DNA from 4 places in the Kribbella sp. NBC_00382 genome. Region 4 is predicted to be linked to each of the others. Evidence: riboswitches for the same ligand, from Rfam matches in the RefSeq annotation. Region 4 holds a riboswitch; each other region holds the start of a gene.
What was found. A riboswitch is a leader RNA that binds a small molecule or an ion and turns the genes downstream of it on or off. The one in region 4 is predicted to bind cobalamin.
Positions count from the first base shown of each region.

Region 1: it holds a riboswitch for cobalamin, as region 4 does, so the genes downstream of both, OHA70_RS15060 (ABC transporter substrate-binding protein) here and metE (5-methyltetrahydropteroyltriglutamate--homocysteine S-methyltransferase) in region 4, are expected to answer to the same signal.
Region 2: it holds a riboswitch for cobalamin, as region 4 does, so the genes downstream of both, cobN (cobaltochelatase subunit CobN) here and metE (5-methyltetrahydropteroyltriglutamate--homocysteine S-methyltransferase) in region 4, are expected to answer to the same signal.
Region 3: it holds a riboswitch for cobalamin, as region 4 does, so the genes downstream of both, OHA70_RS29250 (magnesium chelatase subunit D family protein) here and metE (5-methyltetrahydropteroyltriglutamate--homocysteine S-methyltransferase) in region 4, are expected to answer to the same signal.

Region 1 is NZ_CP107954.1:3,071,633-3,076,889, forward strand. Features, by position in the region: gene OHA70_RS15045 (FMN-binding glutamate synthase family protein) at 1-431, shown strand, start outside; gene OHA70_RS15050 (thiamine pyrophosphate-dependent enzyme) at 442-2,166, shown strand; gene OHA70_RS15055 (hypothetical protein) at 2,178-3,152, shown strand; cobalamin riboswitch at 3,184-3,367, shown strand; gene OHA70_RS15060 (ABC transporter substrate-binding protein) at 3,390-4,412, shown strand; gene OHA70_RS15065 (FecCD family ABC transporter permease) at 4,441-5,257, shown strand, end outside.
Region 2 is NZ_CP107954.1:6,139,023-6,144,279, reverse strand. Features, by position in the region: gene cobN (cobaltochelatase subunit CobN) at 1-1,911, opposite strand, end outside; cobalamin riboswitch at 1,946-2,081, opposite strand; gene OHA70_RS29235 (excinuclease ABC subunit UvrA) at 2,140-4,602, opposite strand; gene OHA70_RS29230 (TetR/AcrR family transcriptional regulator) at 4,607-5,257, opposite strand, start outside.
Region 3 is NZ_CP107954.1:6,145,183-6,150,439, reverse strand. Features, by position in the region: gene OHA70_RS29260 (cobyrinate a,c-diamide synthase) at 1-69, opposite strand, end outside; gene cobO (cob(I)yrinic acid a,c-diamide adenosyltransferase) at 66-680, opposite strand; gene OHA70_RS29250 (magnesium chelatase subunit D family protein) at 680-2,851, opposite strand; cobalamin riboswitch at 3,085-3,214, opposite strand; gene surE (5'/3'-nucleotidase SurE) at 3,552-4,307, opposite strand; gene cobN (cobaltochelatase subunit CobN) at 4,352-5,257, opposite strand, start outside.
Region 4 is NZ_CP107954.1:4,665,223-4,670,479, forward strand. Features, by position in the region: gene OHA70_RS22580 (GNAT family N-acetyltransferase) at 68-526, opposite strand; gene metE (5-methyltetrahydropteroyltriglutamate--homocysteine S-methyltransferase) at 605-2,902, opposite strand; cobalamin riboswitch at 3,032-3,245, opposite strand; partial or broken gene OHA70_RS39795 (aminotransferase family protein) at 3,323-4,513, opposite strand; gene OHA70_RS22600 (aminotransferase class III-fold pyridoxal phosphate-dependent enzyme) at 4,516-5,257, opposite strand, start outside.

The DNA of each region.
Region 1 (5,257 bases), 1.6 Mb from region 4:
CCGGCGTCGACATCGTCAAGCGGATCCTGCAGGGCGCGGACTACACCAACGCGGCTCGCGCGATGATGATGGCGACCGGCTGCATCCAGGCGCAGACCTGCCACACCAACACCTGCCCGGTCGGCGTCGCGACCCAGGACCCGCGCCGGATGCGCGCGCTCGACGTCGCCGACAAGACCAGCCGGGTGGCGAACTTCCAGCGCGAGACGGTGGCGTCCGCGATGCAGGTGATCGCGTCGATGGGGCTGGACGGGCCGGATCAGCTGGAGCCGCGGATGCTGCTCCGGCGGATCGACCACACCCGCACGGAGAGCTATGCCGACCTCTTCGAGCACCTTGCGCCGGGGCAGTTGCTGGCCGGCCTTCATGACGTGTCGAAGTCCTGGGCCCGGGATTGGGTACAGGCGGATCCGGATCTGTTCAGACCGTAGGGAGCCTTTGGTGAGCACTGTCGCGGAGTTGCTGGTCGAGTCGTTGGCCGACCATGGCGTGAGCTCGGTCTGGGGTGTGGTCGGTGATGCGCTCAACCCGGTCACCGATGCGATCCGGCGCGAGGACCGGGTGGAGTGGATCGGCGTACGGCACGAGGAGGCGGGTGCCTTCGCTGCTGGGGCACAGGCGTCGCTCACTGGTCGGCTGGGTGTGTGCATGGGGACGGTCGGGCCGGGGGCGATCCATCTGCTCAACGGCCTGTACGACGCGGCCAAGTCGCGGGTGCCTGTGCTGGCGATCTGTGGGCAGGTGCCGCGGGAGGAGATCGGCAGCGACTTCTTCCAGGAGGTCAACAACGATGTGCTGTTCGCGGATGTCGCCGTGTTCTGCGCGACGGTGTCCACTGCGGAGCAGGCGCCCGGGCTGATCGAGCAGGCAGTCAATGCGGCGCTGGCGGAGCGCGGTGTCGCGGTGCTGTCGATCCCTGGTGACGTGGGCGGTCTAGAGGTGCCGCACGGTACGCCGGTGCCGCAGTTCCTCGAGCCTGCGTCGCATACCGTGCCTGACGCGGCTGAACTGGAGAAGGTAGCGGCAGTACTCAACGCTGCCGACAACGTGACGCTACTGGTGGGCATGGGGGCTCGTGAGGCACTGACTGAGGTGCAGGAGCTGGCTAGCCTGTTGGCGGCGCCCACTGTGCTGACGCTGAAGGCCAAGGAGCGGTTTGAGGAGAACTTGCCGCAGGAGGTCGGGCAGTCGGGGCTGCTGGGTAATCACGCGAGCAAGGTGGCGTTCGACGGATGTGACGTGCTGTTCCTGGTGGGGACGGACTTTCCGTACCGGGAGTTCCTGCCGGCCGGGAAGACCGTCGTACAGCTGGATCTGCGGGGTGCGCACATCGGGCGGCGGGTGCTGGTCGACCATGGGCTGGTTGGGCACGCACAGCCGACACTGGCGTCGTTGTTGCCGCTACTGCAGCAGAAGACTTCCACTGGGCATCTGGACAAGGCACTGAAGTCGTACGCGGCTTGGCGGGAGCGGCAGGTGCAGTTCACCGATCCTGCGTTCGACCGGAAGCCCAAGGGGCTGCTGCGGCGCAAGGTGGACAACCCGGAGGCGCGGATCCGGCCTGAGCTGCTGGCGGCGGCTGTTGATCGACATGCCTCGGATGACGCGTTGTTCACGAGTGACACGGGGATGTCGACGGTCTGGCTGGCGCGGTATGTGCGGATGCGGGGCGAGCGGCGGTTGATCGGGTCGTACAACCTGGGGTCGATGGCGAATGCGATGCCGCACGCGCTCGGGTTGTCGGCGGTGGATCGCTCGCGGCAGGTGGTGGCGTTCTGCGGTGATGGTGGGTTGTCGATGCTGCTCGGGGATCTGATCACGGCGGTGGCGTACGAGTTGCCGGTCAAGCTGGTGGTGTTCAACAACGGGCGGCTCGGCATGGTCAAGCTGGAAATGGAGCAGGTGGGGCTGCCGGAGTACGGGACGAAGCTGGCGAACCCGGACTTCGCCGAGGTGGCCAAGGCGATCGGGCTGACCGGGATTCGGGTGGAGCGGCCAGGCGAGGTGGATGAGGCGGTCTCGCGGGCGCTGGGGACTGCTGGGCCGGTGCTGATCGACGTGCTGACGAACCCGGACGAGATCGCGATCCCGCCGGCGCCGACGGTGCACCAGGGGTGGGGGTTCGCGATCGCCAAGACGAAGGAGTTCATCGAGAGCCACGAGTAGTCTCTGTGACCATGCGTACTCGCTTGGTGGTGGCTCTGCTCGGCAGTACTGCGTTGTTGGCCGGGTGTGGCGGTCCTGGGGGCGAGACGGCGCCCAGCGTGCCGCCGCTGGTCTCGGTGAGCACTACGCCTACTGAGTCGCCTACCCCTACGCCGACGGATACGCCGAGTACGCCGCCTAGCTCCAAGGTGGCCGACACCCTGTGCGTGCGGATGAACCAGACGCTCGTCCAGTCGACGCTGGGTGTGCCGGTGGTGCGGATCCACCCGACGCAGGTGCCGGCCGAGTTCGGCTTCCCGACGTACGACCAGTGCCAGCTCGACCTGAGCAGGACTCCGTCCGGTCCGGTACTACGAGTTGGCACGTCCGTCTTCTTCGCGACCCCCGCGGACCTTGCGGCGGCTCGCAAGGCCTACGACGCGACGAAGGGCGAGCCGGCCAAGCCGGTGACGGTCGGGCAGGGCGGGTTCGGGAACAGCCGCTTCATCGTGTTCCTGGCCGATGGCAAGCTGCGCAAGATGAGTGGGCCGCCCGCGACGCTGGCGAAGTACGTTGTACTGGCCCAGGACGCAGCCCAACAAGCCGAGGGTCTCCCAGAGCCCGCGCCCTTCATCACCCGCCCAGAATGCGAGCGGGGCACCACAGTCGCCGCGAAGGTGATGGGCGCCGAAGCTACGGTCCGCCGCGACAGCGAAACCGCCGCCGGCGACATCGTCTGCGGCTGGATCACCAAGACCCGCGTCCTCTACTCCACCGTCCGCCGAGTAGCCGACGCCCAAGCAGTCATCGCCCCCATCAGCAAAGCCACAACTTCCTTCCCCATCCCCCTAGGCGACGAGGGTTACGTAGACACCGCCACCGGCCGCTCCGTCATCCGAGTAGGCACCGACAAGCTGATCGACCTGGTCCCCCTCCCCGCCGGCACCACCGACAAAGACAACATGGTCACCTTCGCCCTAGCCATGTCAGGCCTCTACACCCGCTGACCCCGGCTTCTGCGACTGGGTTGCAGGTGGGTTACGGTTGGCGCGTCGTGGTGTTCGGGAAGCCGGTGGGATGCCGGCGCGGCCCTCGCCACTGTGAGCGGGATGTTCTTGGGTGATCTGGAGACAGAGACCACTGGCTGAGGTTTGGCTGGGAAGGTCAGCCCTGGGATGAGGTTCCCGTCAGCCAGGAGACCGGCCACGGCGTGTCACACCGTCCACGAGGTGCTGGAGGCGCGCGTGAAAACGCTGGTTGCTGCTGTCGTCGTACTGTCCTTGGTCACCGGCTGTGGGGGTGCGGCCGACGCCGGGCCGGGTGCAGGTGCGAATGCGATCACGGTGAAGAACTGTGGGATCGACGTGACTGTCGACGGGCCGCCGAAGCGGGTGTTCGCGGCCTATCAGCCGGCCATCGAGATGGCGCACGCGCTGGGGATCTCGGACCGGCTGGTCGGTACGGCGTATCTGGATGCCGAGGTGTTGCCGCAGTACGCCGCCGCGCAGAAGGACGCGAAGTACTACAAGAACCTGCCGAGTCGAGAAGAACTGCTCAGCCAGAACCCGGACTTCGTGCTCTCCGGCTTCAACGACGTGTTCGGCGGAGGCGGCAGCGACGAGAGCTTCGGCAGCCGCAAGAGCCTGTCGGACCTCGGCGTGCAGACCTGGATCTTCAGCCCGCTCTGCCCGACCGCGGACGGCAAGGGCGACGAGGCGATCGACCCCTCGACCGTCTCGATGAACAACGTGTACGCCGATCTGCGCGACCTCGGCAAGCTGTTCGCTGTCTCCGACCGCGCCGAGCAGGTGATCGCCGACCAGCAGCAGCGGATCGCCGCCGTCGAGGCGAAGGTCAAGGGCGCCGACAAGCCGACCGTCGCGATCCTGCGCCCCGGCCTGGAGGGCGGCGGCCTGACCGTGTCGGGCGGCCCCGACTTCGGCACCGTGCTGATCAAGCAGGCCGGTGGGGTGAATGCCTTCGCCGACCTGACCTCGAAGCGGAACGTGAAGATCAGCATCGAGGAGTTCATCAAGCGCGACCCCGACTACGTCCTGATCAGCGGCTGCTGCGACGCCTCGCTGACCGAGGCCAAGGTCCAGCCGGACGTCCAGAAGATCCTCGGCAATCCGGCGTACGCGAACCTCAAGTCGGTCAAGAACAGGCACGTGTACCCGTGGCTGTTCGCCCACCACTCGGCCGGTGTCCGCGGCGCCAACTCCACCGAACTGATCGCGAAACTGATCCACCCCGACCTGGTCAAGTGAAGGCTCCGGTCGCGATGGCCCCGGTCGCGTGAAGAGCGGTGGCGCGCGGGCGGCCGGCCTGGCTGTGGCCTGCGTCGTCTTGCTGGGTGCGGTGTTGCTGTCGTTGGTGGCCGGCAACCAGTGGTTCGGCCCGCACGACGTCTTCGTCGCGGCCGCCGACTTCACCGGATCCGACACGGACCGGGTGATCCGGTACCTCCGTTTCCCCCGTACTGCCGCAGGCCTACTCGCCGGGGCAGCCCTCGGCCTGGCCGGCGCCGTGATGCAGGGAATCACCCGCAACCCGTTGGCCGACCCGGGAATCCTCGGCGTGAACGCGGGTGCCGCACTGGCCGTCGTCGCCGCGATCGGTTTGCTCGGCGTCCAGTCGCTCACCGGGTACGTGTGGTTCGCGATGGGTGGCGCTCTGATCGCGACCGTCGTGGTCTATCTCGTCGGCTCGGTCGGTCGGGGTGGCGCCACCCCGATCAAGCTCGCATTGGCCGGGGCCGCCCTCTCCGCCCTGCTCGGATCGGTGACCTCGGCCATCACCTTGCTCGACCTCTCCACCCTCAACGAGTTCCGGTTCTGGGTCGTCGGTTCGTTGACCTTGGCAACCAGTGCGATCGTTGCCCAGGCCTTGCCTTTCATTGCCCTAGGCATCCTCTTGGCGTTGACTCTCGGTCGATCGCTCAACCAGTTGGCTCTCGGCGAAGACCTGGCTGTGACCTTGGGGACCAGGATCGGTCTGGTTCGCGTACTGGCAGCCCTCGCCGTCATGCTGCTCGCCGGTACTGCGACCGCGATGGCCGGACCGATCGCCTTCATCGCCCTCGCTGTGCCGCATGTGGCGAGAGCTCTGGTCG
Region 2 (5,257 bases), 1.5 Mb from region 4:
GTGCAGCTGGGCGGCCTGGATCAGGGTCCAGATCTGGGCGCGCAGGGTCGGGACCTTGTCCGGGTCAAGCGCCGAGACCGTCGCGTACTCGTCAAGCAGGTACTCCAGCTTGGCCATGTCGCCGTACGTCTCGGCGCGCGCCATCGGTGGTACCAGGTGGTCGACGATCACCGCATGCCCGCGGCGCTTGGCCTGCGTGCCCTCGCCGGGGTCGTTGACGATGAACGGGTAGACGAGCGGAAGGTTGCCCAGTACGGCGTCGGGCGCGCAGTCTGCGGCCATACCGATGCCCTTGCCCGGCAGCCATTCCAGCGTGCCGTGCTTGCCGAGGTGGACGACCGCGTGGGCGCCGAAACCGCCCTCTTCTACGGGCGCCTCGAGCCAGCGGTATGCCGCGAGGTAGTGGTGCGACGGCGCCATGTCCGGGTCGTGGTAGATCGCGACCGGGTTCTCGCCGAATCCGCGGGGCGGCTGGATCATCAGTACTACGTTGCCGAACTGGAGCGCCGCCAGAGCGATCGCCGGCTCGGGGCCGGACTGGTCGACGTACAGGGAACCGGGTGCCTCACCCCACGCCTCGATCATTGCTTGCTGCAACGTTTCGGGGGTTTTGCCGAACCAGTGCTGGTACGTCGAGAGCGGGATCTTCGCGACTGCGCTCGACAGCTGCTCGTCGGTCAGCCAGTCGACATCGTGACCGCCGGCCGCGATCAGCCGGTGGATCAGGCCGTCGGCGCCGTCAGCGCCCTGGAGTTCGTCGAGGTTGAGGTCGGGGCCGAGGTCGTAGCCGGCGTCCTTGAGCTGGCCGAGGATGACGACCGCTGAGGCCGGCGTGTCGAGGCCGACGGCGTTGCCGATCCGGGCGTGCTTGGTCGGGTACGACGAGAGTACGAGCGCTAGCTTCTTGTCTTTGGGTTCTACGTGGCGGAGCTTGGCCTGGGCTACTGCGATGCCGGCGAGCCTGGCGCAGCGCTCCTCGTCGGGTGCGTAGCTGGCGATGCCCTCGGCGTCGTACGCCTTGAAGGAGAACGGGATGGTGATGAGGCGGCCGTCGAACTCGGGGATCGCGACCTGGGTGGCGGCGTCGAGCGGGCTGATCGCGGCGTCGCTCTCGAGCCACTGCTCCCTGGTCGAGGTCAGCGCGAGGCCTTGAAGGAGAGGGATGTCGAGGGACGCGAGCGCGCCGGCGTCCCAGGAGTCGTCGCCGCCAGCTGTTGCGTTGGAGGCGACGGTGCCGCCTGCTGCGAGGAGGGTGGTGACTAGGACGTCACATTCCTTGAGCAGGGTGAAGAGGTCGGCGTTGTCTTCGTGCGTGGGGTCTAGGCCGCGCAGCGTTCCGCAGTACAGGGGAAGGGGCTGGGCGCCGGCCTGCTCGATCGCGGTGGCGAGGGCGTCGACGAAGGCGGTGTTGCCGGAAATCTCGTGGGCGCGGTAGTAGACGATGCCGACTACTGGCCTGTGGTCCTTGGCGAAGGTACGGCCGGCGCGGATCCCGTAGGTCGGGAGGGTTTTGGGTGGGTCGAACTCGTCGCCGGTGAGCAGGATGGTGTCTCGGAGGAAGCCTGCGAGGTTTTGGAGGTTTTCGGAGCCGCCCTCGCGGAGGTACGCGAGGGCCTCGGTGACGGCGCCGGCGGGGACGGTCGACATCGACATGAGCTCGGCGTCGGGGGCTGCCTCGCCGCTCAGTACGACCGTGGGGATGCCCGAGGAGATGACGGCGTCGAGACCCTCCTCCCAGGCGCGGCGACCGCCCAGCAGGCGGACCACTACGACCTCGACGCCGTCAAGCAGGGTGGGAACGCCATCGAGCTCGACCCGGGCCGGGTTGGCGACCTTCCAGCCGGCTTGCGCTTGCGAAGCGGCCAGCAAGTCGGTATCGGCGGTGGAGAGCAGCAAAAGGTTCGCGGGCACGCGCGGCCGGTCCTTCCTCGGGGTGTCCACGCCCCAGGTGGCAGGTACGACAGCAGCAGTTCCTGACTCCCGGGTCTACCCCGGTCACAGTGGCGGGACCGCCCCGGACTCACACCGGGTTCCTGCATCAGCCGTCGATGACATCGCCGACTCTAGTCGACGGAGATGTACTCCCCCATGGCCAGGCTCCCGCTCGCTCCTCCATCGCTCACCCGCCCGACGCTCCGATCAGTCAACTCGGCGGAGGTACTGGCCGGTGAGGCTTTGTTTGATATGTGGGAGGAGGGCGGGGGTGGTGGCGGCGACGATTTGGCCGCCTTGGGTGCCGCCGCCGGGGCCTAGGTCTAGGACGTAGTCGGCGTTGGCGATCATGTCCAGGTCGTGTTCGATGACTATGACGGTGGCGCCGGCGGTGATGAGGCGGTCGAAGACTGCTAGGAGGACTCGGATGTCGGCGGGGTGGAGGCCGACGCTCGGTTCGTCGAAGATGAAGAGGGTGCCTTGCTGGGGCTTCTCGAGGTCGGCGACGAGCTTGAGGCGTTGGGCCTCGCCGCCGGAGAGGGCTGGGGTTGCCTCGCCCAGGAGGAGGTAGCCGAGGCCTACCTCGTCGAGGGTGCGTAGGCGGGCTTGCATCTTCCGCAGGGTGGTGAACTTTGTGCGGGCCTGTTCGACGTTCAGGGACAGGGCTTCGGCCATGGTCAGGCCGTCGAGGGTGATCGTGTCGGCGTCGGGGCTGTAGCGGCGGCCTTCGCACAGGGGGCAAGGGATATCGACGTCGGGGAGGAACTGCACGTCCAGGGAGATTTGGCCGGTACCGTCGCATTGGGGGCAGCGCAGGCTGCCGGTGTTGTAGGAGAAGTCCGCTGCTTTGAGGCCACGCGCCCGCGCCTCGGGGGTGGCGGCGAAGGCCCGGCGGAGGTCGTCGAGGACGCCGCTGTACGTCGCCACGGTGGAGCGCACATTGCGCCCGATCGGGACGGCGTCGACGATGACGGTACGGTCGATGCCGCCGGCATCCAGGTGCCGTACATGCTTCGGCGCGTGGCCGGTCAGCGCCGCGGCGAGGCTATCGAGTACGAGCGTCGTCTTTCCTGAGCCGGATACACCGGTGACCGCCGTCAGCCGCAGCAAGGGGAACGAGGCTTCGAGAGCCTGAAGCGTGAAGCGGGGGCCGGTCTCGAGGCGGATCCGGCCGTGTTCGAAGACGTCGTCGAGGGGCACGCGGGGGCGGATGACCGTCCGCTCCTGGCCGCTGAGGAAGCCGCCGATCACCGACGTGGGCGACTTGGACAGGTCCGCGACGGTGCCGGTGGCAACTATCTCGCCGCCGTGCGCGCCGGCTCCCGGGCCGATCTCGATCAGCCAGTCGGCATGGCGCAGTACCCGGACGTCGTGGTCGACGAGGACCACGGAGTTCCCGGTCTCGACCAGGCGGCGCGCGACCGTCATCAGGGCGTCGATGTTGCTCGGGTGCAGCCCGATGGACGGCTCGTCGAGGACGTAAAGCAGGCCGGTCGCGCTGCTCCGCAGAGTACGGCTGAGCTGTACTCGCTGCAGCTCGCCGGTCGAGAGCGTGCGCGACGCCCGGCCGAGCGACAGGTAACCGAGTCCGAGCCCGAGGAGGTGTTCGGCGGTCGGGGTGAACGCGTCGACGATCTGCTCCGCCATCCGGGTGAGTTCGGTCGGCGCGGCCGCCGGCAACGAGCGGACGAAGTCGGTCGTACGGTCGAGGCTCCAGGTCGAGACGACGTCGAGCGTGACGCCGTTCAGGGGTACCGATCGCGCGCGTTCGTTGAGTCGGGAGCCATGGCAGGCCGGGCATTCGGCGACGTGGACGAAGCGGTCGAGGCGGGTGAGCGACTTCTCGCTCTGGGCGTTGGACAGCGCGTCCTCGATCACCCGGTTGGCGTTGCGGTAGGTCGCGTTGAGCTCGAAGGCGTTGCCTTTCTTGCTCGTGACAACAACTGTCCGCTTGGTCTCCTCGCCGTGCAGCACGATCTCGCGTTCGGCCGGCGTCAGCTCCTGGAACGGCACGTCTACTCGCACGCCGAGCTGGGCGACCACCTGAGGCAGGAGGCCGGCGCCGAACGAACCCCAAGCAGCCACAGCACCGTCGGCGATACTGAGCGATTCGTCCGGTACCAGCGAATCCTGGTCGATCTGCCGCGTCTCGCCCGTGCCCGCGCATGTCTCGCAGGCGCCATCGCTGTTGAACGCGAACGACTCCGCACCCGGTACTGCGAAGCGCTCGCCGCACTCAGGACAGGTGAGATGCGCGGTCGACGCGATCTCGAGCGTCGGCTTCACGCGATGGCCGTTGGGACACAGGTGCTCCCCCAGCCGCGAGTACATCAAGCGCAGCGAATTGAGCAGCTCCGTCGCGGTGCCGAACGTACTGCGAACACCCGGTACTGCGGGACGCTGGTGCAGCGCGATCGCGGCCGGCACCCCGTCAACGGCGTCGACGTCCGCGCGAGCAGCCTGTGACAGCCGCCGACGCGTGTACGAGGACAAGGCTTCGAGGTACCGGCGCGAACCCTCCGCATAAAGCACCCCCAGCGCGAGCGACGACTTGCCCGACCCGGACACGCCGGTCAGCGCGACGAGCTGCCGCAGCGGCACGTCGACGTCGACACTCTTCAGGTTGTGGACCCGGGCACCCCGTACTGCGACCTGCTCGCCCCAATGCATGTGGTCATCGTAGGTTGGCAATCATCAGGTTCAGCGTGAAGTCGAAACGTTCATGGCCCATGCCGGCCGTCAGCTGGAACGCATGGCGCCGGATCTGGGGGAACTGATCGGCGGGCAGCGCGCTGAACCGCTCGACCAAATCCTTGCGGCTGACCACCCAGTCCTCATGCTGTGCGACCAGCGAACGCTCCAGCGCGTAGGCGCAGGTATAGAGCCAGAGGGCATCGATGGCCCAGGCTGCCGTCTGCGATTCGATGCCGCCGGCAAGCAAGATGGCCAGCATTCCTTCGTTGACGCGTAGGACGTCGAGATTGGTGGAGACCATCGCCAGGGCGGCGCGGGAGATGCCGGGGTACTTCAGGTACTGGTCGCGGGCCTGGGCGCAGACGTCGTGGATCTGCTCGCGCCAGGCCGACCGGTCGGGTGTTGGTAGTACCAGCTGGGAGCAGAGCCGGCCGATGATCAGCTCGTCGATGTCCGCTTTGTTGACGACGTGCGCGTACAGCGAGGCCGGCCCGGTGTTCAGGACGGCGGCGACGCTCCGCATCGTCAGGGCGTCGTACCCCTGGGTGGCGACGACCTCGAGCGCCGCGTCGGTGATCCGGTCGACGGTGATCGGGTCTTTGCGCCGGGTCTGGCGGACCGGCGCTGCGGC
Region 3 (5,257 bases), 1.5 Mb from region 4:
CAATCCGACCGCAACCGTCGTCTTACCCGCGCTGGACGACGGCGCCGCGATCACCACCCGTGGAATCACCACTCGATGCCTTTCTGGCCCTTCTGGCCGGCATCCATGGGGTGCTTGACCTTGGTCATCTCGGTGACCAGGTCGGCGGCGTCGAGCAGCTTCTGGTGAGCGTTGCGGCCGGTGATCACCACGTATTGGTGGCCCGGGCGGTTGGTCAGCGTCTCGACCACCTCGTCGACGTCCACCCAGCCCCACTTCATCGGGTAGGTGAACTCGTCGAGCACGTAGAGGTCATGGGTCTCGGCGGCGATCCGGCGCTGGATCTCGCGCCAGCCCTCGAGCGCGTCGGCGGCGTGGTCCTCCTCGGTGCCGGCCTTGCGGGACCAGCTCCAGCCCTCGCCCATCTTGTGCCACTCGACCGGGCCGCCCTCACCCGTTGCCTCATGCAACTTCCCGAGGGCCCGGAACGCGCTCTCCTCGCCGACCTTCCACTTCGCGCTCTTGACGAACTGGAAGACGCCGATGTTCCAGCCCTGGTTCCAGCCGCGCAGCGCCATCCCGAACGCGGCGGTCGACTTGCCCTTCATTTCACCGGTGTGCACCATCAGCAGCGGCCGGTTCCGGCGCTGCCGGGTGGTCAGGCCGTCCTGCGGTACGACGGTTGGCTGTCCCTGCGGCATCAGGCGGCGCTCCGATCGGTGACCGCGCGAACAAGATTGCCCGCGGCAACTTCTCCCAGATCCAGGTACTCCGCGCCGAGATCGGCGGCCAACTCCCCTGCTAGTCCCAGCCGGACTCCGCGGCGCGGCTCACAGTCGACCACGACCGAAGCGATCCCCTGCTGCCCGAGCCAGCCAGCGGCCTGCTTGGCCCTGGCGAACGCCTTGTCACCGGCAGTTGCGCGACCGTCGGTGACGAGGACGAGCAAGGGACGCCTGCGGGGATCGCGGATCGCGGCGATTCGGAGTACGTCGGAAGCCTTCAGCAATCCCTCGGCCAGCGGGGTGCGACCGCCGGTGGGCAGGGACTCAAGACGCCGCACTGCGGTCTCGACGCTGCCCGTCGGCGGGAGGGCGACTGTTGCCTCGGCCCCGGCGAAGGTGACCAGGCCGACGGTGTCGCGGCGCTGGTAGGCATCGAGCAGCAGCGAGACGATCGCTGTTTTGACCTCGGTCATCCGCTTCTTCGTCCCCATCGAGCCGGACGCGTCCACACAGAACAACACGAGGTTGCCTTCGCGGCCCTCACGAACGGCGAGCCGCACGTCGGAGGCGCGGACGGCAAGGCCGCCACCCGAGCGGGCCAGACCAGTACTGCCGGGGCCGGCGCTGGTGCTGCCGGGGGCAGTGCGACCAGGGCCGGTGCTACCGGGGGCAGTGCGACCAGGGCCGGCGCCATCGCGATCGGCGCTGCCGGGGAGTGAGCGGCCGCGGGCGTGTTGGTGGGGGGCGGCGGCGCGGATGGTGGCGAGGAGGTGGGGGCGGCCGGATTCTCGGCCGGCTCGGGGGCGGTCGCCGACGACGCGACCGACGTCGGTGAGCGCTTTGGAGCGCCGGCCGGCGACGCCTGCGCCGGCTGATTGCACGCTCAGGAGGCGGGCTTTGTACGGCTCGGAGCTGGCAGCGACCTCGCCGATCGGTGCCGGACCGGGGAGAGCGCTCCCCGGGTTCTTCGTCTGGTCCGGATCGGAGGCGTTCGTCGGCGGTTGGGTCGCGTCGGGGCGGTCGAGTTCGGCGTCGGTGTTCGGCGCGCGGTCGGTGTCGGTCGGCGGGGTGTTGTCGGGGTCGTCGCCGTTCGAGTCGCCACCATCCGGGTTCCCGCCGGGCGGGCCGTCGGGACCGCCGTCTGGGTCGTCGTCGGGGTCGTCGTCCGGTGGGGTGCTGTTTTGGATGGCTTGTTCTAGTTGGTCGTCGTCCAGGCCGGGGGCGTCGAAGGGGTTGCGGCGTTTGCGGTGTGGGAGGGCTAGTTTGGCGGCGGCTCGGACGTCCTCGACCTCGACGACAGTCCGGCCCGACCAGGCAGCGTGCGCGACCGCAGTGCGGGCGGTGACGAGGTCGGCGCGCATGCCGTCGACGTCGAAGGAGGCGCAGATCTCGGCGATCTGGCGCAGCGCGGCGTCGGTGAGGATCACGTCCGCCAGACGGGACTGGGCTTTGACGATGCGCTCGGACAGTTCGGCCTGCGCACCGGCGTACCGGTTGATGAAGGCAGTCGGGTCGGCCTCGTACGAGAGTCGCGCGCGCATCACCTCGACCCGTACTGCGGGGTCGCGGCTGGCGACGACGTCGACGGTCAGGCCGAAGCGGTCGAGGAGCTGCGGGCGGAGTTCGCCTTCCTCGGGGTTCATCGTGCCGACCAGGACGAAGCGCGCCGGGTGGGTGATCGAGACGCCGTCGCGCTCGACGGTCGCGCGGCCCATCGCCGCGGCGTCGAGCAGTACGTCGACCAGGTGGTCGTGGAGAAGGTTGACCTCGTCGACGTACAGCAACCCGCGGTGGGCGGCAGCCAGCAGACCCGGCTCGTAGACGGTCACGCCCTCAGAGAGCGCTCGCTCGAGATGGAGGGAACCAAGAACACGGTCCTCGGTCGCGCCCACGGGCAGCTCGATCAGGCGGGCCGGACGGGCCTGAGAGCTGAAGTCTGACGGGTGCGGACCGTCGGGGCAGGTCGGGTCGGGGTTGGCTGGGTCGCAGGAGAAGCGGCAGCCTTCGATGACGTCTACGGCGGGGAGGATCTCGGTGAGTGCCCGGACCGCGGTGGACTTCGCCGTGCCCTTCTCGCCCCGGATCAGCACGCCCCCGATCGCCGGCGAGACCGCAGCGAGAATCAGCGCCAACTGGAGGTCGGACATGCCGACCACCGCTGTGAAGGGGAAACCAGCAGTCAGGCGCTGGCCGACGGAAGCGGCGGGCGGGCGCTGGCCGACGGCGGGGGCGGGCGGGCGCTGGCCGGCCGGAGGCGGCGGCTCGTTGCTGTTCGAGGGGGTTGATCCGGTTGGAGCAGACCGCATGACGGGTGGTGTCCCTTCGTCCCGCGGGTGTCCACGCCCGCCTCGGCACTTGGCACGCCGGGCGCGCGGAGAGCGCTCCCTGGCGGACGGCAGCAGATGTCCTGGCTTCCGGGAACGACCCCGGTCACAGTGGCGGGACCGCCCCGGAATCCGGCCGTCTCAGGCCGTCACCGGTGTTCCTCCACTACCGTCCCGGCGATCATTCCACACCAACCACCCCGCGTACGGCCGGGAGCCCTGTGGCGATCTTCACCGCCCCAAGCGTCCACCATTTCGGGGGTTATCCACTCAAGTGGTGGGTTGCCACCCTGTATGCACGGGAGGCAACCCACCGGCTCGGGGGTTAACCACCGAAATGGTGGGCGCTCGCGTGGCGGCGGGGCGGTGGGCGCTCGCGTGGCGGCGGGGCGGTGGGCGCTCGCGTGGCGGCGGGGCGGTGGGCGCTCGCGTGGCGGCGGGGCGGTGGGCGCTCGCGTGGCGGCGGGGCGGTGGGCGCTCGCGGGGCGGTGGGGCGGTGGGGAAGGTGGGTGTGGCGGATGTGTCAGTTGGTGAAGGCGGCTGAGAGGTGGGTGGCGGCCGAGTCGCCGGGGAGTTCGCCGACGCCGGTGATCGGGGTGACGGTGATGTACCCGGCGAGCAGCAAGGCCTCGTCGGTGTCGGTCTCGGTCGGGGGCTCACGCAGTACCAGGCCGACCACCGGCTCCCCCGTCGGCGCCTTCTCCAGCACCAGCCGGGACCGGTCATAACCAACGAGCCGCGCCCAACGAGCGCCCTTCAGCTCAGCGATCGGTACGTCGGGAACGTTGATGTTGATGACCGTGCCCTGCGGCTGCTCCAGCAGCCAGGAGAGCGCTTCCGCCGCGACCGCGCCCGCCGTGTCGAGGTGCTGCGGGTCCTCCGAGTCGATGCTGATCGCGAGCCCCGACAACCCTTGGCTCGAGGCGGTCAGCGCGGCGGCGACCGTACCGGAGTGCAGGATCGGGCCGATGTTCTGCCCGTTGTTGATGCCGGATACGACCACATCAGGCGACGGCCCGTACGCGCCCAGCCGGGCGAGTGTGACGGCCAACGCCGGCGTCCCGTCGATCCCGATGAACCCGTTCTCACCGGTCTTCGACGCGACCGCCTTGCCGATCATCCCGGCGCGCGAGCTGCCGACGCCGCTCTGGTCGTCCCACGGCGCCACCACCTGCACCGCATGGCCGAGGCCCTCCATGGCCGCAGCGAGCGCCTGGATCCCCAGGGACTCGTAGCCGTCATCGTTGGTGACCAGGACTCTCAGCTGTTCGGGCGCCATGCGTCCACCCAATCACACCCTGGCCGTCGCCGCGGCCGGATGTCTCAGCCGCGATCCTCGATGTCACCTTCTGTTTCCAGAACCGCAGTGCGCAGGGTTTCCAGTGCTTCCTCGGTCGGCTCGGCCCACAATCCACGCTGGGCGGCCTCGAGCAGCCGCTCGGCGATCCCGTGCCGCGCCCAGGGGTTGGACTTGCGGAAGAACTCGGCGATCTCCGGGTTCGCGACGTACTCCGTGGTCAGCGTCTCGTACATCCAGTCGTCGACCACGCCGGCCGTGGCGTCGTACCCGAACAGGTAGTCCACCGTCGCCGCCATCTCGAAGGCGCCCTTGTACCCGTGCCGCTGCATCGCCGCCATCCACCGCGGGTTCACCACGCGGGCCCGGAAGACGCGCTTGGTCTCCTCTTCCAGGCTCCGAGTCTTCACCTGGGCCGGTACTGCGGAGTCGCCGATGTACGCCTTGGGGTTGGAACCGGTCAGGTGCCGGACCATCGCGACCATGCCCCCGTGGTACTGGAAGTAGTCGTCCGAATCCATGATGTCGTGCTCGCGGGTGTCCGCGTTCTTGGCCGCGACCTGGATCCGAGCGTAGGCCCGCTCCATCGACGGGCGAGCCTCCGCGCCGTCGAGGTCCTTGCCGTACGCATACCCGCCCCAGACCGCGTAGACCTCTGCCAGCTCAGCATCGGTACGCCAGTTGCGCGCGTCAACGAGCGGCAGCAGCCCAGCGCCGTACGAGCCGGGCTTGGACCCGAACACGCGCGCGGTCGACGAGCGCATGTCGTTGCCAGCAGCAACATCAGCGTCGACGTGCGCCCGGAGGTAGTTGCTCTCGGCATCCTCATCCAGCGCGGCGACTGTCCGGACCGCTTCGTCGAGCAGCGAGACGACATGCGGGAACGCATCCCGGAAGAAGCCCGAGATCCGGATCGTCACGTCGACGCGCGG
Region 4 (5,257 bases):
GGCTCAGGCCGAGAGCGCCCATCAAATTGTCCGACATTCGGGCAATCTGGCCGCCATGACAAGGCCATCACAACAGCTCCAGCACCAGACGCGGCCGAGCCCACGTCACCCGGCCGCGCGGCTCCAGCAATCCCACCCGCGTCGCGCCCATCGCGAGATAGAACCCTTCCGCCGGCGGGTGCGACACGATGTGGATCCGCCGCAGCCCGAGCGCCGCGGCCTCGACCCGCAGGTCGTCCATCAAAGCCCGCCCGACTCCTGCCCCCTGCCGATCGTCCGCGACGAACAGATAGTCCAACTCACCTTCGCCGGGCTCACCGCGGCCCGGGATCTCCAGCGTGTAGAAGCCGGCGACTCCACGCTCGTCCTCAGCCACCCGGGCCGGGTTCTTCGCCAGGTAGGCGGCATCGATCGTCTGCTCCACGATCACCGCCCGGTACTCGCCGTCATACGCAGCGGAGGTTCTCGCCAGCTGGGTGAGTACCGGTCCGTCCGCCGCGACGGCCGCCCTCAAGGTCAGTGTCACGGTGTGCATGTTATGCGACTCAGTCGCAAAGAGGGAAGACTGGGACCAGCCTTCCGACAAAGGCTGGTCCCAGTCGGTTCAGGAGGGCGAGAGGGTGTCCCGTACTTCGCGCGCCGCGCCGACGAGGTTCTGCAAGGAGTCGCGAACCTCCGCCCAGCCGCGCGTCTTCAACCCGCAATCGGGGTTGACCCAGAGCCGCTCAGGCGGGATCGCGGCCAGCCCCTTCTGCAGCAGCGAGACGATCTCCGGCGTACCGGGCACCCGCGGCGAGTGGATGTCGTAGACCCCAGGCCCGACCTCACGCGGATAGCCGGCCGACCCCAGTTCGTGAGCGACCTGCATATGCGACCGGGCCGCCTCCAGGCTCGCCACATCGGCGTCCATCTCGTCCAGCGCGTTGAGGATGTCGCCGAACTCGACGTAACACATGTGAGTGTGGATCTGCGTGTCCGCGCGCACCCCACTCGTCGTCAGCCGGAACACCTCAGTACCCCAGGCCAGGTACTCCGCCCGGTCCGCCTGCCGCAGCGGCAACGTCTCGCGCAACGCCGGCTCGTCCACCTGGATCACCGCGGCACCGGCCGCTTCGAGATCGTTCACCTCGTTCCGCAGCGCCAGCGCGACCTGCCGAGCCGTGTCGCCAAGCGGCTGGTCGTCGCGGACGAATGACCAGGCGAGCATCGTCACGGGACCGGTGAGCATGCCCTTCACCGGACGGTCGGTCTGCGACTGCGCGTACTTCCACCACCGAACGGTCATCGGCTCCGGCCGCGAAATATCACCCGCGAGCACCGGCGGCCGCACATACCGAGTGCCATACGACTGCACCCAGCCGTGCTGCAGCGCGAGGTACCCATCCAGCTGCTCGGCGAAGTACTGGACCATGTCATTGCGCTCGGGCTCCCCGTGCACAAGCACATCCAGCCCGGCCTTCTCCTGGAACGCGAGCACCTCCCGGATCTCCGCCGCGATCCGCTCGTCGTACTCCGGTACGCCGATCCGCCCGGCGCGCAGCTCAGCCCTTGCCGTGCGCAACTCATCGGTCTGCGGGAACGACCCGACAGTAGTTGTCGGCAGCAACGGCAACCCAAGCCGCGCGCGCTGTACAGCGGTCCGCTCGGTGTAGGGCGCAGAGCGCAGGCTGTCGGCCGCCGTCACCGCGGCGACCCGGTCGCGGACCTCCGCGCGGTTCGTCAGTGGCGAGGAGGCCCGCGAGGCCAGCGCCGCACGGTTGGCGGCCAGCTCGTCCGCGATTGCCTCCGTCCCCTCGGTGATACCGCGCTTGAGGACCGCGATCTCAACCGTCTTCTGACGCGCGAACGCCAACCAGGGAACGACTTCCGGGTCGAGGTCGGTCTCCGCACTGACATCCAACGGAACATGCAGCAGAGAGCTCGACGAGCTGACATCGACCCGGCCGGCGAGGCCCATCAGCGTCGCGAGAGTGGCCAGCGACTTGGTGAGGTCGTTGATCCAGATGTTGCGGCCGTTCACGACCCCGGCGACGAGGCGCTTGTCGCGGATACCGGCCACTGATGCGAGCGCGTCGAGGTTGGCGGCGGCCGGCCCGGTGAAGTCGATGGCCAGGCCTTCTACGGGTGCCTTCGCGAGTACCGGGAGGGCTTCGCCGAGGCGGTCGAAGTACGAGGCGACGAGCAGCTTCGGGCGGTCCGCGAGTCGGCCGAGCGTCGCGTAGGCGCGGGCCGTGGCGTCCAGCTCGTCGGCTGTACGGTCCTGGACGAGCGCCGGTTCGTCCAGTTGCACCCATTCGGCTCCGGCGGCACGGAGGTCGGCGAGCACCTCGGCGTACACGGGGAGGAGTTTGTCGAGCAGGGACAGCGGTTCGAAGGCGACGCCGGGTGTGGGCTTGGCCAGCAGGAGGTAGGTGATCGGGCCGACGAGGACCGGGCGGGCCTTGAGGCCGAGCGCGACGGCTTCTTGGAGTTCGCTGACCTGCTTGGCGGAGTTGGCCGTGAAGACGGTATCGGGGCCGAGCTCGGGGACCAGGTAGTGGTAGTTGGTGTCGAACCACTTGGTCATTTCGAGCGGCGCGACCTCTTGGGTGCCGCGCGCCATCGCGAAGTACCCGTCCAGCGGGTCGGCCTCGACGGCCGCGCGGTGACGCTCGGGGATCGCGCCGACCAGGACGGTCGTGTCGAGGACGTGGTCGTAGTACGAGAAGTCACCGGTGGGGATCTCGTCGATGCCGTCGGCGGCGAGTTGCCGCCAATTGGCCGAGCGGAGTTCCCGAGCGGTCTGCCGGAGGGTGTCAGCGCTGACGCTGCCCTTCCAGTAGCCCTCGATGGCCTTCTTCAGTTCACGGTTCGGGCCCTGCCGGGGATAGCCGTACACGGTGGCCACGGACTGCGTAGTCAAGAGTCTCTCCTTCGTGAGCTCGTCTTGAAGAGATCAAGGGCCACGAAGGGGACAGCACACGGGTGACTCGGACCAGCCACGCGCACGCCGACCTGCCCACGAGGTCACCGAGATCACCACGGGCGCACGGGGCGCCAATGGGCAGTGGCAGGTCTTCGGACTCGTGGGCTCGCCTGTTGCCAGACACCTACTGGCCGTCGCTTCCCAAGCCCTCTCGGGCCCAGTGCGTATGACGGCGGTCGTTCCCACTCACCGCTGCGGGGCAGTCCCGGATTCACACCGGGTTCCCTCTTACGACGTCCTACCTGGCGGGCAGGACGAACCAACTGCAGCCACCACCCTACGTGCTGCGCTGGCCGCCCGCTCGGCGAGTTCCGCGATCTGAGCGTCGGTGATCACCAGCGGCGGTCCGAACAGGATCAGGTCTCCGTTCACCCCATCGGCACATCCGGTGGAGTGGTAGAGCAGGACGCCATCCTCCTTGCCCGCGGCGACGATCCGTTCGGCAAGACGGTCAGCTCGCGGGTACGGCGCGCGAGTCGACCGGTCGGCGACGAACTCAACGGCGCACAGCAGACCCAGACCACGGATGTCCCCAACGGCAGGGTGATCGCCGAGCGCTTTCTCCAGGGTTGCCTTCAGCAGGGCGCCCTGGTGCTCAGAGGCTGCGATCAGGTCGCGATCCTTGAGGACCTTGAGTACTGCGTGCCCAGCCGCCGCGCCGACGACGTGGTGCGAGTAGGTGAAGCCGTGCGTGAACCCGGCGATCTTCTCGTGGACTTCACCACTGCAAGCAGCGAACCCAAGCGGCCAATAGCCGGACGCTGCACCCTTCGCGGCAACCAGGATGTCCGGCCGCACACCCCAATGCTCACAGGCGAACCACTTGCCGGTCCGCCCGAACCCGGTCATCACCTCGTCAGCAATCACCAGTACGCCGTACTTCCGGCAGACCGCCGTAATCGCGGGCCAGTAGTCGTCCGGCGGGACACATGCGCCAAGTGCCGCACCGGAGATCGGCTCGGCGATGAATGCCGCAACTCGCTCGGGGCCCTGAGCAACTATCAGCCGCTCCAAATGATCCGCGTGTTGTTGCCCACTGAGCGAGGATCGGTATTCATAGGGCGTCGTGGTGTGCACGGCCGATCCCAACCAGGGAAGGTAAGGCGCCTTCAGTCCAGCCCGGCCCGAGACGTCCAGCGCGCCACGAGTATTGCCGTGGTACGCGCCCTCGCGACCGATCACCACCGACCGGTCCTCACCACGCGCTAGGTGATAGGCACGAGCCATCTTGAGTGCGGTCTCGACCGCCTCGCTGCCACCCGACACCGGATAGACGAACGGATCGTCCATCGGCAGCAGCGGCGAGAGCTCCGCGATGTAGTCCTCCAACGCGGCGGACGTGAAAGCAGTGCCGTGCGCATAGGCCACCAGCTTGGACTGCTTGGCGATGGCGTCCCCGACCTCTTCGACACCGTGCCCGATGCCGACCACGATCGCACCGCCCGAGCCGTCGAGGTACCGGCGGCCGTCGGTGTCGAAGAGCAGTGCGCCGGTGCCCCGGGCAACAACCGGAAGGTCGTTGCCCGAGGCCCGAGAGAAGACGGCCATCGTTATCCGGCCAGTGCGGCGCCGAACAGCTCCAGCGCGGTCTGGGCCTGAGCGGCCGTCACCACCAGCGGCGGCGACATCCGGATCGAGGTCTCGCCACACTCGAGCACGAGCAGCCCGCGCTCGAACGCACGCTGCTGAACGGCATTGGCCTGCTCGGCGGTCCGGAACTCGACGCCGATCATCAGGCCGAGCCCGCGGACGTCGACGATCTGCTCGGGGAACTTCTGCTGCAGCTCGCGCAGTCCGGTCATCAACTGCCGGCCGATGGTGTCGGCGTTGGCGAGCAGCCCCTCCTCGTGGATCACCTCGAGCGTGGCCAGCCCGGCGGCGCACGGGATCGGGCTACCGCCGTACGTCGAGCCGTGGGCGCCGGCCGGCCAGCTCTCCATCAGCTCGGCGCGGGCCATGAACGCACCCAACGGCAGGCCGGAGGCGAGACCCTTGGCGCTGATCAGGACATCCGGCTCGACGTCCTGGTGCTCGATCGCCCACATCTTGCCGGTACGTCCCGCGCCGGACTGCACCTCGTCGGCGACCAGCAGGATGCCGTACCGATCGCAGAGCTCGCGCAGCCGTGCCATCCACGCCGCCGGCGGGACGATGTAGCCGCCCTCACCCTGGATCGGCTCGACGAAGATCGCCGCCACCTCGCTCGGCGAAACCTGGTAACGGAAAAGCGTGTTCTCCAGGTAGTCGAACGTCGCCTCCTCGTCGTGGACGGGAGCCCCCGTGATCGGGTCC